4 regions of the Fictibacillus halophilus genome follow, and region 3 is predicted to be linked to each of the others. Evidence: riboswitches for the same ligand, from Rfam matches in the RefSeq annotation. Region 3 holds a riboswitch; each other region holds the start of a gene.
The links. A riboswitch is a leader RNA that binds a small molecule or an ion and turns the genes downstream of it on or off. The one in region 3 is predicted to bind S-adenosylmethionine.
Positions count from the first base shown of each region.

Region 1: linked by a shared signal. The riboswitch ahead of I5J82_RS16845 (LLM class flavin-dependent oxidoreductase) and the one ahead of I5J82_RS07195 (bifunctional homocysteine S-methyltransferase/methylenetetrahydrofolate reductase) in region 3 are both predicted to bind S-adenosylmethionine.
Region 2: linked by a shared signal. The riboswitch ahead of I5J82_RS07750 (alpha/beta hydrolase) and the one ahead of I5J82_RS07195 (bifunctional homocysteine S-methyltransferase/methylenetetrahydrofolate reductase) in region 3 are both predicted to bind S-adenosylmethionine.
Region 4: linked by a shared signal. The riboswitch ahead of I5J82_RS01590 (PLP-dependent aspartate aminotransferase family protein) and the one ahead of I5J82_RS07195 (bifunctional homocysteine S-methyltransferase/methylenetetrahydrofolate reductase) in region 3 are both predicted to bind S-adenosylmethionine.

Region 1 is NZ_JAEACF010000001.1:3,302,761-3,305,875, reverse strand. Features, by position in the region: gene I5J82_RS16850 (acyl-CoA dehydrogenase family protein) at 1-717, opposite strand, end outside; SAM riboswitch class I at 1,005-1,116, opposite strand; SAM riboswitch class I at 1,271-1,372, shown strand; gene I5J82_RS16845 (LLM class flavin-dependent oxidoreductase) at 1,488-2,876, shown strand; gene I5J82_RS16840 (MetQ/NlpA family ABC transporter substrate-binding protein) at 2,901-3,115, shown strand, end outside.
Region 2 is NZ_JAEACF010000001.1:1,495,729-1,498,843, forward strand. Features, by position in the region: gene I5J82_RS07745 (MetQ/NlpA family ABC transporter substrate-binding protein) at 1-784, opposite strand, end outside; SAM riboswitch class I at 914-1,034, opposite strand; gene I5J82_RS07750 (alpha/beta hydrolase) at 1,082-1,888, opposite strand; SAM riboswitch class I at 2,007-2,130, opposite strand; gene I5J82_RS07755 (spore germination protein) at 2,291-3,115, shown strand, end outside.
Region 3 is NZ_JAEACF010000001.1:1,391,862-1,394,976, reverse strand. Features, by position in the region: gene cobA (uroporphyrinogen-III C-methyltransferase) at 1-55, shown strand, start outside; gene I5J82_RS07205 (sirohydrochlorin chelatase) at 56-808, shown strand; gene I5J82_RS07200 (NAD(P)-binding protein) at 824-1,462, shown strand; SAM riboswitch class I at 1,464-1,578, shown strand; gene I5J82_RS07195 (bifunctional homocysteine S-methyltransferase/methylenetetrahydrofolate reductase) at 1,644-3,115, shown strand, end outside.
Region 4 is NZ_JAEACF010000001.1:291,722-294,836, reverse strand. Features, by position in the region: gene I5J82_RS01590 (PLP-dependent aspartate aminotransferase family protein) at 1-1,624, opposite strand, end outside; SAM riboswitch class I at 1,810-1,925, opposite strand; gene I5J82_RS01585 (hypothetical protein) at 2,102-3,115, opposite strand, start outside.

The DNA of each region.
Region 1 (3,115 bases), 1.9 Mb from region 3:
AGGAACGATGTTCTTCCCATCTTCAACAACGAGAAGGTTCTCCTGGGGTACATAAACGTCTTTCAAAAGGAGGTCATCGCTTTTTGTCCCTCTCATCGAGATGCTATCCCAAGTCTCTTTTACAGAAACTCCTTTTTCCCGATGATTCACTAAGAAAAATCCTTTATGGTTGGTTTCTGAGAGGGTAGCTGTAACGATTGAGTAATCAAGGGCTTCTGCCATAGAAGTAAAAGCTTTGCTTCCGTTGATCAACCATCCGTCTGCTTTCTTGACTGCAATTGTAGTAGGAATACCGCCCCGAGAAGGACTTCCCGTCGCACGCTCTGTTTGTGCCAGGTTAATGAGTGCTTTTTGTTCAACAATTTTCCGGGTAAGATCAGCGAACGAGTTACCATTCCAATGCCGGTTTTCTGCCGCCTCTAAAAGAGTACCCAAATGCCACCCAAGAGAAAGAGCAGTAGGAGCATCCCCTTCAGCTAAATGCTCTTGAATCGTTAAGAACTCAACCAGATTTAACCCTTTACCACCATATTCTTTTGGAATGGTAAGAGAAAGAAAGCCTGCATCCTTCAAATCTTGAAAGTTCTCATAAGGAAAAACGCCTTCTTGATCTACAACACCTGCCCGATTCTTAAAAATTTCTTTCAGTGCTAAAGCGGTATTTATCGCTTCTTCAAAATGATTGATCTCAGTGGTTTTTCTCAAAGGTAAGCTCATGGTTCCCTCCTGATTTTTTTATCATGTAGTGATTTTTGTTTACATAGTTTTTATACTACAGTGACTTGTTGGTTGGAGTGTAAGGTGCGAGACTCCTGCGGGACAGGTGGGCAGGTGAGACACTTAAGAGTGAAACGAACGAATGTGGCTCACCGCCTGCCCCGCGGAAAGCGAGCACCTGAAACGGAAATCAACAGCTTTCAAGTACTTACTTTTAATAACAACAAACACAAAAAAGCCCTCTTTCAAAGACGAAAGAGGACGCAGATTCCATATGCTTACACGCTCTCTCATCTATCAGACATTCTAAAAACATCTGCTGGAATTAGCACCTTTCTTTTAACAAAGCGGTTGCTGCAGGATCGTAGGACCAGTTCCTCCCCTGACTCTTGATAAGATTTATTATTTAATTATTAGTCACCACTATAGAGGATAAAGCAAACCGCTGTCAACTAAAAACTGATTGTTAAGAAAATTATTTTATTTCTCTAAATTCCATTGACAGGCTATTTTTATTCCTGTATATTTCGTTACTAAATTGAATATTTTCGATTCCTTATCGAGAGAGGTGGAGGGACTGGCCCTTTGAAGCCTCGGCAACAACTATTTTTAGGACTGTGCCAATTCCAGCAGGCGAAAGCTTGAAAGATAAGAGGAGATCTATATACGTATGTTTATTTCACGTATTTTCAAACCTCTTCTCATTGCCGAAGAGGTTTTTTATTTTCTCTTGGAGCGGGTACAAAAAATTGGATATGGAGGAATGTATGTTGAGTAAAGAAATTTTGTTAAATGCGTTCGAGATGACAAGTGCCATGCACAATTCTCATGGCCTTTGGAAGCACCCGGAGAACAAGAGACATAGAAGTTATAAGGATCTGAACTATTGGATCGAGTATGCGAAGCTTTTAGAAAGAGGCAAGTTTGATGCTGTATTCTTTGCAGATGTGTTAGGGGTTTACGACGTTTATAAACAAAGCAAAGCTCCATCTATTCGTGACGGACTTCAAGTGCCTTTAAACGATCCGGCACTTCTCGTGTCGGCTATGGCTAGCGTAACAGAGAATCTGTCTTTTGCTGTGACGGTGAGCACAACGTATGAACAGCCGTTTGGCAACGCACGTCGTTTTTCTACGCTAGATCACCTAACAAATGGACGAATCGCATGGAATGTAGTCACTTCTTATCTGCCAAACGCGGCGAGAAATTTTGGACTGCAGAATATGATCAAGCACGATGAACGGTACAACATCGCGGATGAATACCTAGATGTTTCGTATAAGCTTTGGGAGAGCAGCTGGGAAGATGAGGCAGTTGTAGAAGATGTTGAAAACAATAAACTGGTGGATCCTGAAAAAGTCCATGAGATCAATCATGAAGGGCAATACTTCAGCGTTGAAGGACCTCACTTAAGCGAGCCTTCTCTGCAGCGGACACCTGTGATTTACCAAGCGGGAACGTCTGAGCGTGGTCGAGACTTTGCAGCAAAGCATGCTGAATGTATTTTTGTAGGTGGCCCGACGCCTGAGAGAATTCGCTTTTATGCGGATGATATTCGTAAACGCGCTATCAAACACGGTCGAAATCCAGAAAACATAAAGATCTTTTCTTTCTTAAACGTGGTGGTAGGAAGAACGACACAAGAAGCGGAGGAAAAGTTTAAAGCGTATGCAAGTGTTTGGAGTGCAGATGCAGCGAAAGCTCAATATGGAGCAAGTGGTTATGATATTGCTGAGTATGAAGAGTTAGATCCGGACCTTCCATTCTCGTACAATAAATCAACAGAAGGCGGACATTATAAAGCCGCTACGCTCACTACGGATGCTCCTAAACCGTTAACAGTGGGAGAGGTTTTAAATCGCTTCGAATCACCGGACAAAAGCTTTATAGTCGGCAATCCAGAAGAGGTAGCGGATGGCATTCAAAAGCAGTTTGAAGAGTCTGGCGTGGACGGCTTCAACCTAAATCACCTAGTAACACCAGGAGATTTAGAAGCTTTTGTAGAGCTTGTTGTACCCGTTCTTCAAGAAAGAGGATTATACAAAAAAGAGTACAACAGGGGCACCCTGCGTGAAAAATTATTCACACCCGGACAACCTTTGCTGCCTAGCGATCATCCGGCAGCTAGATTCAGACCGGTGTTAACAGAAAGTAAATAAAGAGTGAGTGAGGAGAGAAAACATATGAAACGATTGAATATATTCATCACAGCAGCTTTATTGATAGGTTTACTAGCAGGGTGTGGCGCATCGGGTGAAACAGAAAGTAAGAAGATCACGCTCGGCGCAACTGTGCCTTACAGCGACATGCTTGAAAAAGGCGTGAAGCCATACCTAGAGAAAAAAGGATACAGCGTTGAAGTGAAAGAGTTCAATGATTATGTACAACCAAACATCTC
Region 2 (3,115 bases), 100 kb from region 3:
TATCAATAAAATCAGTAATCTCTTTCGAGTGAAGTACTTCTATCAACGTTTTAATAGATTTCTTCTCTTTGTCACCTTCACGCACTGTGATGATATTTGCGAATGGTGATTCAGATCCTTCCAAGGCGATTGAATCTTTCTTAGGGTTCAAATCTGCATCGATTGCGAAGTTAGTGTTGATAACAATCGCATCGCCTTCATCGTTTTCATATGCCTTTGTTAATAGTCCTGGATCGATGTCTGCCACAAACTCTAGTTTTCTCGGATTTTCTACAATATCACTTATTTGTGCTTCATAGCCTTTTCCTTCTTTTAGTTTGATTAGACCTTCTGCTTCAAAGATTGAAAGGATACGACCGTGCTCAGCAACTGAGTTACTTAAGATTACTTTCCCGCCATCTGGAATGTCTTTTAGTGATTTATGTCTCTTTGAATAAACACCCATCGGCTCGAGGTGAACCGCACCAGCATTTTCAAACTTGTATTTTGGGTTATCTTTTACTTGCTGTGTTAAATATGGAATGTGCTGAAAATAGTTTGCATCAATTTCTTTTTCATAAAGCGACTTGTTCGGTAAGATATAGTCTTGGAATTTTACTATTTCTAAATCAATTCCCTTTTCCTTCAAAAGCGGCTTCGCTTCTTCTAAAATTTCAGCATGCGGTACGTTAGATGCTCCCACTACAAGCTTTTCTGTTTTTTCTCCACCACTTGTCGATGAGCCACACGCAGCTAATACGAATACTGCCAAACTTGCGAGTAAAACTTGAACGATCCTTTTCATGTTTCGATCCCCTATCCCCTAATTTCTAAATTTTTCTTTGTTAAGAATTCTTATATAAAGTTTCGGCATGCAAAAAGCCTCCTGTGCTCATGAAAGAGACAGAAGGCTTCTCGAAAAAATCCGATTTTCCTCTCATCTCTCAGTGTGACCACTGTTAGATTTAGCACCGTTTTCACATTGATACTAAGTACAATGTAAATGGTTGCCGGGTTTCATAGGGCTAATTCCCTCCACCTGCTCTTAATAAGAGTATTCCTATCAAATTACTTTGTATTATTACAGATATCTCGATTAATGTCAAACACTTTTTTTCAAACTATTCTGAACCGAAGTAGTAACAAATTTTAATAACCAATCAGAAGTAGTAGTGATGAGCTGGTCAAAATGCCTGATAGAAGAATACGTATGATTTGCATCTTCTATAAGTATCATTTCACTGACACCTTCATTTCGCTTATTTGATTCTTCATAATAGTCCTTACAATAACTTGAAGAAATAACTTGATCACCTGTTCCATGAATGAACAGCGCGTTCCCACTAAACTGCTTGATGTCTTCTAATGGTGAATAAGCTTGAAGAGAAAGTAAAAATTCTTCCGTTATGGTATAACCTAAATGATCAATTACGGGATGCTCGCCGTTGTAGCCAACTATTTCTTTAATTTCTTCAAATGGATTTCCTACAGCAGACCATGTGATCACATTATTAATTCTTTCATCATCTGCTGCAGTGCATACCGCAACAGCACCGCCTAAACTATGACCGATTAGCGTTATTGCGTTTTGATCAATGTTAGGTAGTTTTCTTCCATATGAAATCACTTCCTTTGTCTGATCAATAAAACAAGCGAACTCATTTTCTCCATATTCCCCTTCACTCTCACCGCATCCAGCATAATCAAACCTCAATACAGCAAACCCAAGTTCAACGAGTGCCTGAGCTGTTTTAACAAACAGGCGGTCTACTCCAATCCGTGTACTCGTAAAACCGTGGCAAATAATGATTAACGGTAACTTCTTTTCACCTACTCCATTTTCATGAGGGAAATGAATGGTGTGAGCCAATTTTCTATCCTTCCACCATATACAATCCGATGTAACCATATTACCCACTCCTTTTCTATTTATTGAGATAGCTGTCATTGTAATTACCCATTGATATCAACACAAAAAAACCATGTTCAATTAGAGAACACGGTTTCATACATACAATCCGTTCGTTCTCTCATCTCTCAGCAAAAACTGCTGTTAGATTTAGCACCGTTTCGGTCAAAACAAAGTTTATGTTTCGCCGATGGTTGCCGGGCTTCATTGGGCTAAGTCCCTCCGCCTGCTCTTAATAAGAGTTAGATTATTAATTTAAGGATAATCATAGGCTACTTGCTAATTGATGTCAATGAAAATAACGAGTCCTAATCAGAATTCCCTACAGAATATTATTAAGTGACGAGGAAATGCTAAAAAAAATGTAATATTACATGACGGAATAAAGAACGGGTGATCTCAATGAGATTTTTTAAGAAAAAAAAACAACCAGAATCAAAATCCAACCATACAAAAGGTACATTGACATTCCCTGAACTAATGAAAAAGCTAACGGCTTCAGCTGACTTTTCTACTGTTAAGCAATCATCTCTCAGTACATTCTATATCTCGTACTATAAAACCCTTGTAAACCCTGAATTTGTACATCGTGATTTATTACCATATATAACAGAAAAACCTCTAAAAAGCTTAGATGATATTCAAAAGCATCTGCCGTTAGATGGAATGGTAAAAACGAATGAGATCCATGACATTGCTAACAAAGTGACAGAAGGCTATATTCTTATTCAAATGAATAAGGAAGATGCAGAAGGTTTGTTGGTTCCTAGTTTATCTACCGAAAACAGACAGATTTCAATCCCAGAAACTGAATTCAGCGTAGTAGGACCAAAAGAAGCATTTGTTGAATCACTCGATACGAATTTAAACCTTATTCGTAAAAGATTACCCATTCCTGAATTTACGGTTAAGGAAGTAAGAGTTGGCAAACTCTCAAAAACAAGGGTAGCGATCATTTATATCGAGGGAATTGCTGATGAAGAAAATGTGAACACGGCAATACAGCGTGTTAATGATATCGAATATGACCATGTTGTAGACAGTTCTTATATCAATCAAATGATATCTGACAATGAGAACTCTCCTTTCCCCCAGCTAATAGATACAGAGCGGCCAGACCGAGTAGCAAGTGTGTTATCCGAAGGTAAAGTAGCGATTATGGCTGACGGATCTCCACATGCGTTGACTGGTCCAACTACCATCGTAGAGTTCTTTTCGGCATTTGAG
Region 3 (3,115 bases):
TGAACAGCTGAATGAAGAACCGAGTAAGCTTGCTGCCGTAAGAGAGGCTCTGTAAATGAAGGCATTGCTCTTTATCTGTCACGGTACAAGACTGAACAAAGGACGTATGGAAGCGGAAGAATTTGTGAGACTTTGTATGGCACAAGTTGAGGTGCCCATTAAAGAGATTTGTTTTTTAGAGCTTGCTGAACCCTCTATCACCCAAGGCTTTGAAACGTGTATACAAAAAGGAGCAACGAGTATCTCCGTTATTCCTGTGTTCTTACTAAGTGCTAATCATATAAAAATAGATATTCCAAAAGAACTTCACCACTTGCAGAATCAATATCCAGAAGTTGAAGTGATTTACGGGCGTCCATTCGGTGTACACAAAGCCATTTCGCATTTGTTGTGGGAGAAGATCACCAAAAGCGCAGTTAGTTTGAGAGAAAATACACATATTCTGCTTGTGGGCAGAGGCAGCACCGATCAAGATGTTAAGCGGGACCTAGAGACTATCGCGTCTAACGTTCAAAACCATTACGGAATTCCTAGTATACAAGCTTGTTTTCTAACCGGTTCAGAACCGAGCTTTGAAGAGGCTCTATGGAATAGTCGCGAGTTATTTGACCAAGTCATCGTTGTGCCTTATCTTCTATTTTCAGGGCTATTAATAAACGGGATGAAACAAACGACAATTCGTTATCAAAAACGAACCACACAAAACGTAACTCTTTGTGAGACGCTCGGCTACCACCCTATTCTTAAAGATGTTTTACTCACGCGTATCAATGAAACACTTGAAACAAAGAATTATGCATTTTCATAAAAAGCGAGGAATACTATGTATCCCATACATGTAAACTTGTCTGGTAAAACGGTGGTTGTAGCAGGCGGTGGAATAGTCGCGTATCGAAAAATTAAAGATTTATTGAATGAAGAAGCAAAAATTACTGTAATCAGTCCAACTGTAGTTAACGAGATTCAGCAATGGCATGCAGAAAAAAAGCTGACTTGGATTGAAGAAGAAGTGAAACGTGAAGATTTGGAGAAAGCATTTCTAATCATTGCGGCGACAAATTCCAAAGAGGTTAACTCTTGGATTGCAGAACAGGCAAATTCTAAACAGCTTGTGAATATAGCGGATCAACCGCACCTTGGCAATTTTATTGTTCCTAGTGTTGTAAAAAGAGGTAAACTCATACTCTCTGTTTCCACCTCTGGAGCTAGTCCAAGTCTATCAAAATCTATAAAAAAAGAGCTTCAGCAAAAATACAGTGAAGACTATGAAACGTATTTAGATTTTTTATTCCAATGCAGATCCATCATTAAGAAGGAATATACGGAAAAATATCGAAAAGACTTATTAACAAAGCTAACAGATCGGTCCTTTTTATATGATGTAGAAAAACAACGCTCGTATAAACAGGAATTAGTAAAGAAGATAGATCGGAAGTTAGTAAATGAACCCATAAATGAATAGACCCTTATCAAGAGAGGTAGAGGGAGCGGCCCTATGAAACCTCAGCAACCAGCAGCTATAAGCTGAAAAGGTGCTAATTCCTGCGAGTTCAATTGCTGAACTTGTAAAGATAAGAAGACCCCGACGCTTAAAAAAAGTCTTCTTTTATAGAAGGCTTTTTATTTTTATATAGGAGGCTATCATGAGTTTAATCACAGATTTAGAACAAAACAAGATACTGATCGGTGATGGTGCGATGGGAACACTTCTGTATTCGTATGGATCTGACTTTTGTTATGAAGAGTTAAATCTTTCTCAAGAAGAGCAGATCTATAACATCCACCGGGCTTATTTAGATGCAGGCGCGGATATCATTCAAACCAATACGTATGCAGCGAACTATTCGAAGCTAGAACGTTACGGACTTCAAGATCACGTAAAAGAGATCAATAAAGCCGCTGTTCAAATTGCTCGAAAAGCAGCTCAAAGTGAATATGTTGTAGGTACGATCGGTGGAATACGTGGCATAAAACCAAATAGCATCTCCCTTGATGAGATCAAGCGCAGTTTTCGTGAGCAGCTGTATTGTTTGTTGATGGAGAATGTAGACGGCATTCAATTAGAAACGTATTATGACCTGCAAGAACTAGAAACGGTTTTAGAGATTGCTAGAAAAGAAACGTCTCTTCCAATCATTGCTCAAGTGTCACTGCAGGAAGTAGGCTTTATGCAGGACCGGACGCCGATTTCAGATGCTTTGACCCGGCTTGAGAACTTAGGTGCTGATGTCGTGGGATTGAACTGTCGTCTTGGGCCATATCACATGCTGATGACGCTTGAGGAAGTTCCATTACCAAATCGGGCTTATCTTTCAGCGTTTCCTAATGCATCGCTTCCTTCTTATACAGATGGCCGTTTTAAGTATGAAGGGGACGCTGATTATTTTAAAGAATGTGCCCATTTGTTCAGGCAGCAAGGTGTTCGTCTATTAGGCGGATGCTGTGGTACGACTCCTGCTCATATTCGTGCCTTCTCAAGTGAACTTCAAAACTTAGAGCCTGTAACAGAAAAAGAAGTGAAGCAAAGAAAGCGAAAGATTGTCATTCAGTCTGCATCAAAACCTAAATACGTACCACTAAGTGAAGAAGTAAAGAAGAAGCAATCCATTATTGTAGAATTAGATCCACCACGTAAATTAGATACATCACGTTTTATGGAAGGAGCCAAGGCGTTAAAAGAAGCGGGAATCGACGCACTTACCCTCGCTGATAATTCGCTTGCTTCACCACGTGTTTGTAACTCTGCATTAGGATCGATTGTGCAGTCCCAACTTAATCTTCGCCCGCTCGTTCATATTACGTGCCGCGATAGAAATTTAATCGGCCTTCAGTCTCACTTGATGGGGCTTCACACGCATGGAATCCATGAAATACTTGCAGTTACCGGAGATCCCGCAAGCGTCGGAGACTTCCCAGGTGCGTCGTCTGTTTATGATGTCACGTCTTTCGAACTGATCAAGCTCATCAAACAGTTTAATGAAGGGTTATCACTTTCAGGTAAAGAGCTTGGAGAAAAAACATCCTTTACGGTAGGAGCGGCATTTAACCCTAACATCCGGTCCATCGATAAAGCGGTTGAGCGGTTGGAGAAAAAGATTGCTTATGGCGCAGATTA
Region 4 (3,115 bases), 1.1 Mb from region 3:
CTTCTTTTGCAAGCTCAATCGCTGCTTCTGGACTTCTAAATACTTGAACGACATCAATCGGAAACGGAATGGATTTTAAATCTGGATATGCTTTTTCATCAAGTACTTCCGTTTCTCTTGGATTAACAGGAACGATTTTATAGCCAAGACGCTGCATTTTTCTAGCTAATCTATGGCTAGGTCTTGCTGGGTTGGAACTGAGTCCAACAATCGCTAGTGTTTTGGGACGCTGAATTTCCTGACCGTTCTCTACTGCTCTATATAGTGAGGATTGCAATGCCCAGCGGATAACACCTTCATCATTAATCGTGATCTCCGTATTATCCGATCCGATCCCTGTTGCCGTTTGTATCGCACGATCAAGATCATTCGTAAGATCTTTTACGGATTCAAGTCCAATCGATAACCGAATAAGTTCTTCTGTTACGCCAGTTGCTACTAATTCGTCTCCGCTCAGCTGCTGATGAGTGGTAGAAGCAGGGTGGATGATCAATGATTTTGCATCCCCAACATTTGCAACGTGTGACCATAATGAAATGTTGTTGATGACCTTACGACCTGCATCACGCCCACCCTTGATTCCAAAGTTTACGATCGAACCAAAACCATTGCTTAAATATTTTTTAGCAAGCTCATGACTTCTGTGCGAAGAAAGACCAGGGTATGAAACCCAATCTACCGCTGGATGTTTTTCCAGATATTCAGCCACTTCTTGTGCGTTTTTCGCATGTTTTTCCACTCGTAAGTGAAGTGTTTCTAAACCTTGTAAAAGAAGAAATGCATTGTGTGGACTCAAGCATGCTCCAAAATCTCTTAACAGCTGTACGCGTAATTTAGTCGCAAAAGCTAACGTTCCAAAGTCATTTGCGTATCTTAATCCGTTATAGCTGTTATCTGGCTCAGTGAATCCTGGATATTTCTCTGAGTTCCAATTAAAGCGTCCTCCGTCTACCACAACACCGCCAATGGCTGTTCCATGTCCGCCGATCCACTTTGTTGCTGAATGGATTACGATGTCCGCTCCAAAGCTTATCGGTTTTGTTACATATGGCGTTGCAAATGTATTATCAATAATTAGAGGTACACCGTTCTCATGCGCAATATCTGCCACTGCCTCAATATCTAATACGTTAAGACTCGGGTTACCGATCGTTTCAGCAAAAAATGCTTTCGTGTTTGGAGTAACCGCTTTTCTGAAATTCTCTGGATCCTCTGCATCTACAAACTTTACGTTAATTCCGTATTTCGGAAGAGTAGTAGAAAATAGGTTGTAAGTTCCTCCGTATAGATTCGTAGCTGCAATAATTTCATCTCCTGCATGTGCGATGTTTAAAACGGCAAGCGCGATTGCTGACATTCCAGAAGAAGTAGCTACAGCTGCAACCCCATCTTCTAGAAGAGCAACCCTTTTCTCGAAAACATCAACCGTTGGATTTCCGATTCGACTGTAGATATTTCCTGGCTCGTCGAGTGCGAAAAGGCTTTGCGCATGATCTGTATCAGAAAAAACATAGGAAGTAGTCTGGTAGACAGGTACTGCTCGTGATCCTGTCGTTGGGTCAGGCGCTTGCCCCCCATGTAATAGCAATGTTTCAATATCGTATCCATCAAAAGATTTTGTCATTATAATCGCTCCTTCTTATTATCCAAATTAAATCTATAGGAAAACTAGGGATAAAGATTAATGCTTTTCCCTTTTGCTATATTCGATTTTAAAAATGAAATAAGTGACTAAGTGATGTTTGTACGTGAAGTATGATAAGGGGAAAAAAGAAAAACCCCCTTCCTAAGAAGAGGGTTTTGGTCCTCCTCTTATCTTTCAGATCAAAAAAGATCTGTAGGAATTGGCACCTTTCCAAACCAAATGTGGTTTGTTGGTTGCCGGGCTTCATCGGGCCTAGTCCCTCCGCCTCTCTGGATAAGAGATATTCAAATTATGTTTAACACATTAACGTGCTGATGTTTGTTTTGTTCTTGAATAGGATTATAGAGTAAGATGTTTTAAAAAGTCAACCGTTTTTTGAAAAATCATAAAAGTAATACAATAGAATGAGTGTTCAACTGTCAGCTTTGAATTAAGATTATGCCCATGCTATGCCGGTTATGCTAATTTTGTTCCACTTTTTTCATCCAACCATTTAAACTCTTCGATCTTTTTTACAAGTACCGTTATTCGATTGGCAATTGCTTCTCTTTCTCCGTAACGAATTTTCTGTTCAGAGGTTAATTCATCAGTCTGAAGCAGATGCCAATGAAGAACAGTTAGATCAGTAAGTTGAATAAACTCTTCTTGTTTCACTCGACGCTTTATAGCTAGATCTCCATTAGAATAACCTTCTAAAAATCCATCAGCTATTCTTTTCAAACGGTCTTCAAATCGATCAAATTCATGTCGCGCATAACGCGGTGCATTAAAGAATGTTGGGAACAAGGTACGGTAATTATTAAGAAAATTCCCCGCGAGCGAATCTCCGCTATATAAGATTGGTACAGGATCGATCAAACAGACAGTACCATCTGAATGCAGCAATATATTCTCTGGAGATGTATCTTGATTAGTAAGTACAACCGTATGATTTTCGATCTCTCTATCTTCCATGCAGGCTTGAAGATCAACTAAAGCTGATGAAGAAATCGACCCCTCATACGTATCTATAAAATTCTTAAAATCATTTATGTAATCAGTGTTTTCTTTCTTCATAGATTCTGAAACATCTGAGTGGTATTTCCCTTCAATATGTTTTCCGTTCCATGAGAGATAACCGAACCCTTTTAAGCCATGATGTGCAGCATTCATCTTGCGAAAGAACTCACCAAGTTCTGCTCCGATATGAAACGCTTCTACAGCCGTTAGTTGATCAAGCTTGATCGCCTTTCCCGCATAAGATTCAACGGTAAATGTTCTGTCTTTTTCTACATGATAGTTGAAAAAAGCAGGGCAGATTCCTGGTTTAACTTGATTAGCTAGCTCATAATATGCTCTAGTCCCTGCATATTCTGAGTGAATGGCTTCTTCATCAAACTCAACGTTCCTTCCATAGGCCTCCGTTTTCGGAAAACGTACGACCACAGCATCCCCAGTGCGCAGCTGAACAAAATAAGCAAGATGCCAAGC